Regions from separate parts of the Acidithrix sp. C25 genome, predicted to be linked through region 1. Evidence: riboswitches for the same ligand, from Rfam matches in the RefSeq annotation. Region 1 holds a riboswitch; the other holds the start of a gene.

Region 1 (3,158 bases):
ACAAGATCACTAGCTCCAAGAGGAGCGGAAGTCCAGGTACTAAAATTTGAGATCCTAGGAAAATACCGTTTTCGATTACTAAAAGTCCAAGAATATGGCTAATTGCTTCTGATCGAAGAATCATTAGCAAAAACCCAATGAGCTTTAGCCCGAACATTGCTGTCAGCGCCGTTAGTGCGATGTTGTTCGCTAAACCTAATGTTCCTCCAAGGGATCTACTTATTACGAAGGCGAAAACTACCAAAACAGAGCCGATTACCATGCCAGAGGCCGGCCGAAATATGGGCGTAAATTCTCTCTTTATATCAAGCCTTTTTGCCAATCGCAATAGGAGATAGGGTAGTAAACTGCCTCTGAATAGCGCCGTTAGGATAGCAATTAAATACAGCTCTTTGTAGTGTCCGTAATATGCTACCGAGGCTGACAAAATTGCAATGACCCAAGATTCGGCCGCAAATGCCAAGATGTGGTTTCTCAGCCAATGTGATCCAATCATTACAAAGGATAAAACTAATGCAATGGTTATCAGAAAGCTGAAAATTGAAGTCGCAAGAGAGCTTAAATGAGCTATTAACATACCATTACCTCTAGATCTGATTTGCGATCAAGGCGACCACGGCGAACAAAAATGATAACGCCAACGGTTCTTGATATCGATAAAACCGTAGTCGAGACTGAATCGTGTCTGTAACTGACATAACCGCGGCAATTGCCCCATATTTTAGGACAATAAAGCCCATTGCTAAAAGCAATGATGGAATGGATCCGCTCGTGGAAAGTCCCCACGGAAAGAAAAATACATTTAGGAAAATGGTGTACAAAATGAACTGCTTCATCCATGTAGACCATTTGATGACCGCCAATAATGGTCCTGAATATTCAAGAATCCTGGCATCGTCAATCATATAGATTTCGTAATGTATTGACGAATGGATAGGTAGTCGATCAGTCTCAACTGTTAAAAGTATCAAGAACCCGAAGACTAAAAATAGATGGGCGGGGCTCCAGTAGGTGGAGGGGTTTCTGACTAGTAAATGGTTTGCGACGAAGGGGAGCATTGAATGGTCCAAAAAGGATACGCCAACAAAGATGAGAATCAAGGTAGGTTCAGCCAGTATGGTCAGCATTACAGCTCGAGAAGAACCTAACCCCCCGAATGGTTGTCCTGAATCTAGTCCGGCTAAGAGGATTGCGAAACTCCCCAATGTTAAAATTAATCCGCCTCCCAAAATGTCACCCATATTGGACAGCGGGAGAGGATAATTTGTCAGCACTGGAATAAGAATCGGTACAATCAACATGCAGGTGAATGCGACCACTGGCGCGACCCAAAATACCCATGATGCGGTTTCTGGTATCACTAGTTCCTTATTCAGAAGTTTTATCAAGTCACGATAAGGCTGGAACACCGATGGTCCTTGGCCTCTCTGAATTTTCTCTTCCAGCTTCACGATAAAACCATGTAAAAGGGGTGCTCCAAGTATGACGGTTAGAACTTGACATACTTGAATTAGAACTGGGCTGACGACCAAAATTTCCTCCATAAGTAAGTCGATACGGTATTGATACTTACGCTATGTAGGAGTCATTAGCCATTGTGGCAGTTATGGCGAACTCCATCGCCAGTCCATAAACTTGCACACTATCAGAAAGGAATACTAGAGGCAACTTGATTGGTGAAATGAATTTGAAGTCGAGACACCCACGATTTCGTTGTGGGAAACCCATGGATCTAAAGTAAGGTCCAAGGAGGCCGAGGACGCTCCGTCGTATTTTCAGGATGGGTCGCAAATTCGATCCAAGACCGGTGGTTATGGGCCAGAGAATTTAGACGCACGCCTGGTGATTGCGCCAGTATTCTTATTTAATTTAACTGCTGTGGTATGTAAGTTTTGATCAGTAAAGACCCCATTGCCACGATTTCCATGGACATCGTCTCTGAGGACCCACATTCCAAGCAAGGCTTGTAGGTTTGCCATGGTCAACGACAAAAAGACGCTGGTTTTATGCTTTGGGTTGCTAGTGCATACTGCAACTTTTAAGACAAGGCAGATCGTGCGATCAATAGAAGTGGGGGCTAGCCGGTGATCTTGGGTTGTCTGCTATAGGGAACCGCTGATCATTTGAGCAAGACTCCTTTCGACGAAGGTCGCGTTGCTAGTGGTCGTGCTAGTGGCATTTTGTTCAGCATCGGCACTTTGGTAACTCTCAGCGCTGACTCTCGATAACTTATCAAAACTCAATATTGCTGGATTGTTAAGGCCACGCTTAATCTTCGCCTAGGAAACGACTATTCGCATAACACTCTGAAATGCTCCAATGAGCCCTTTTAATTTCTTGTAAAGTGTGTTAATCTTCTCATGACATGCTTACACCCGAGGAACTCGCCACTATTGAAGCATTCATGGCGAAGACTGAAAACATCGACGAATATAAGCGGGCGCTGGCAGTTCTCACCCTTGAAGATGGGAGTCCCCTCAACAGGACAGCCCTCTCTGTCAAGCATGTACAGCGAATTCGACGGTCATTCCGCAGCGTTGGCACTGAGGCATTCAAGGACAAGCGCCATAACAACGCTCCGGTACTTCTCTCAAAGTCTCAAAGAGATGAAGTGGCAATCATGCTCACGACTACAACTCCCAATGACCACGGCTATAGCAGTTCCCCGTTTTGGTCAACACGGATCCTGGCTACAGTACTCAAGCGCAGATACGGTGTTCTCTATGCCTCTAGCACTAGCTATTACGTTCTGTTTCGGGAAAGTAAGTTCAGCTTCCATCTGCCGGGCAAACAGTACGAGAAGGCTGATCCACAAGCGGTAGCTGAATGGAAAGACGAGCAGCAAGAACGTCTGAAAGAGGCATTCTCTGATCCAGATACGGTGATTCTCTGTGAAGACGAGATGGTTCTCACTCAGGCGACAACTACTCAGAAAGTGTGGATACCGAAAGGAACCACACCAGCTGTAATTGAGACCAATGGAACCAGAATGAACCGGAGCATCTATGGGTTTTTGAACCTCAAGACAGGCAAGGAGCATGCATTTGCAACAGAGCGCCAGACTATGCATGAAACAGCGGCCATACTGCTGAAGCTCCGCAAGATCTACCCAAGAGAGAAGATTCTGCTTATATGGGATGGGGCAGGATGGCACAGAG
Region 2 (3,158 bases), on a different contig from region 1:
ATAGCAATTAAATACAGCTCTTTGTAGTGTCCGTAATATGCTACCGAGGCTGACAAAATTGCAATGACCCAAGATTCGGCCGCAAATGCCAAGATGTGGTTTCTCAGCCAATGTGATCCAATCATTACAAAGGATAAAACTAATGCAATGGTTATCAGAAAGCTGAAAATTGAAGTCGCAAGAGAGCTTAAATGAGCTATTAACATACCATTACCTCTAGATCTGATTTGCGATCAAGGCGACCACGGCGAACAAAAATGATAACGCCAACGGTTCTTGATATCGATAAAACCGTAGTCGAGACTGAATCGTGTCTGTAACTGACATAACCGCGGCAATTGCCCCATATTTTAGGACAATAAAGCCCATTGCTAAAAGCAATGATGGAATGGATCCGCTCGTGGAAAGTCCCCACGGAAAGAAAAATACATTTAGGAAAATGGTGTACAAAATGAACTGCTTCATCCATGTAGACCATTTGATGACCGCCAATAATGGTCCTGAATATTCAAGAATCCTGGCATCGTCAATCATATAGATTTCGTAATGTATTGACGAATGGATAGGTAGTCGATCAGTCTCAACTGTTAAAAGTATCAAGAACCCGAAGACTAAAAATAGATGGGCGGGGCTCCAGTAGGTGGAGGGGTTTCTGACTAGTAAATGGTTTGCGACGAAGGGGAGCATTGAATGGTCCAAAAAGGATACGCCAACAAAGATGAGAATCAAGGTAGGTTCAGCCAGTATGGTCAGCATTACAGCTCGAGAAGAACCTAACCCCCCGAATGGTTGTCCTGAATCTAGTCCGGCTAAGAGGATTGCGAAACTCCCCAATGTTAAAATTAATCCGCCTCCCAAAATGTCACCCATATTGGACAGCGGGAGAGGATAATTTGTCAGCACTGGAATAAGAATCGGTACAATCAACATGCAGGTGAATGCGACCACTGGCGCGACCCAAAATACCCATGATGCGGTTTCTGGTATCACTAGTTCCTTATTCAGAAGTTTTATCAAGTCACGATAAGGCTGGAACACCGATGGTCCTTGGCCTCTCTGAATTTTCTCTTCCAGCTTCACGATAAAACCATGTAAAAGGGGTGCTCCAAGTATGACGGTTAGAACTTGACATACTTGAATTAGAACTGGGCTGACGACCAAAATTTCCTCCATAAGTAAGTCGATACGGTATTGATACTTACGCTATGTAGGAGTCATTAGCCATTGTGGCAGTTATGGCGAACTCCATCGCCAGTCCATAAACTTGCACACTATCAGAAAGGAATACTAGAGGCAACTTGATTGGTGAAATGAATTTGAAGTCGAGACACCCACGATTTCGTTGTGGGAAACCCATGGATCTAAAGTAAGGTCCAAGGAGGCCGAGGACGCTCCGTCGTATTTTCAGGATGGGTCGCAAATTCGATCCAAGACCGGTGGTTATGGGCCAGAGAATTTAGACGCACGCCTGGTGATTGCGCCAGTATTCTTATTTAATTTAACTGCTGTGGTATGTAAGTTTTGATCAGTAAAGACCCCATTGCCACGATTTCCATGGACATCGTCTCTGAGGACCCACATTCCAAGCAAGGCTTGTAGGTTTGCCATGGTCAACGACAAAAAGACGCTGGTTTTATGCTTTGGGTTGCTAGTGCATACTGCAACTTTTAAGACAAGGCAGATCGTGCGATCAATAGAAGTGGGGGCTAGCCGGTGATCTTGGGTTGTCTGCTATAGGGAACCGCTGATCATTTGAGCAAGACTCCTTTCGACGAAGGTCGCGTTGCTAGTGGTCGTGCTAGTGGCATTTTGTTCAGCATCGGCACTTTGGTAACTCTCAGCGCTGACTCTCGATAACTTATCAAAACTCAATATTGCTGGATTGTTAAGGCCACGCTTAATCTTCGCCTAGGAAACGACTATTCGCATAACACTCTGAAATGCTCCAATGAGCCCTTTTAATTTCTTGTAAAGTGTGTTAATCTTCTCATGACATGCTTACACCCGAGGAACTCGCCACTATTGAAGCATTCATGGCGAAGACTGAAAACATCGACGAATATAAGCGGGCGCTGGCAGTTCTCACCCTTGAAGATGGGAGTCCCCTCAACAGGACAGCCCTCTCTGTCAAGCATGTACAGCGAATTCGACGGTCATTCCGCAGCGTTGGCACTGAGGCATTCAAGGACAAGCGCCATAACAACGCTCCGGTACTTCTCTCAAAGTCTCAAAGAGATGAAGTGGCAATCATGCTCACGACTACAACTCCCAATGACCACGGCTATAGCAGTTCCCCGTTTTGGTCAACACGGATCCTGGCTACAGTACTCAAGCGCAGATACGGTGTTCTCTATGCCTCTAGCACTAGCTATTACGTTCTGTTTCGGGAAAGTAAGTTCAGCTTCCATCTGCCGGGCAAACAGTACGAGAAGGCTGATCCACAAGCGGTAGCTGAATGGAAAGACGAGCAGCAAGAACGTCTGAAAGAGGCATTCTCTGATCCAGATACGGTGATTCTCTGTGAAGACGAGATGGTTCTCACTCAGGCGACAACTACTCAGAAAGTGTGGATACCGAAAGGAACCACACCAGCTGTAATTGAGACCAATGGAACCAGAATGAACCGGAGCATCTATGGGTTTTTGAACCTCAAGACAGGCAAGGAGCATGCATTTGCAACAGAGCGCCAGACTATGCATGAAACAGCGGCCATACTGCTGAAGCTCCGCAAGATCTACCCAAGAGAGAAGATTCTGCTTATATGGGATGGGGCAGGATGGCACAGAGGGAGCGTCGCTCAAGAGGCAATTAGGGAGCATCACATCGAAGCAGTCCATTTCCCTCCGTATTCTCCGCAACTCAATCCCCAGGAACACGTTTGGAAGCAAGGGCGCTCTGCTGTAACCCACAATCGCTTCATTCCCAAGATTGAACCAGTCACAAAGGAATTAGTCGACTATCTCAACACGACGACATTCTCATACTCTTTGCTTGATTTCAAGGAGCAAGTCAGAGTGTGAGCTCTATAGGTAGTCTGATTATCGATACGAATACCATCAAATCATTGATTACACCAAAGATGCACCCCTTTGAATCGCGTATATTTCTACTCTAAGCCAAAGTGTCTAAGCCAAAGTGTCGGCCCAGGGCACTTCTTG

Evidence for each region. Region 1 has a riboswitch for fluoride ahead of ACIDITHRIX25_RS77420 (respiratory chain complex I subunit 1 family protein). Riboswitches for the same ligand answer to the same signal wherever they lie in the genome.
Region 2: it holds a riboswitch for fluoride, as region 1 does, so the genes downstream of both, ACIDITHRIX25_RS94880 (respiratory chain complex I subunit 1 family protein) here and ACIDITHRIX25_RS77420 (respiratory chain complex I subunit 1 family protein) in region 1, are expected to answer to the same signal.

Annotation. Positions count from the first base shown of each region.
Region 1 covers NZ_CAJHCI020000010.1:377,559-380,716, reverse strand. The annotation lists gene ACIDITHRIX25_RS77425 (hydrogenase) at 1-577, opposite strand, end outside; gene ACIDITHRIX25_RS77420 (respiratory chain complex I subunit 1 family protein) at 588-1,532, opposite strand; fluoride riboswitch at 1,573-1,633, opposite strand; gene ACIDITHRIX25_RS77415 (IS630 family transposase) at 2,366-3,158, shown strand, end outside.
Region 2 covers NZ_CAJHCI020000002.1:377,188-380,345, reverse strand. The annotation lists gene ACIDITHRIX25_RS94885 (hydrogenase) at 1-206, opposite strand, end outside; gene ACIDITHRIX25_RS94880 (respiratory chain complex I subunit 1 family protein) at 217-1,161, opposite strand; fluoride riboswitch at 1,202-1,262, opposite strand; gene ACIDITHRIX25_RS94875 (IS630 family transposase) at 1,995-3,020, shown strand.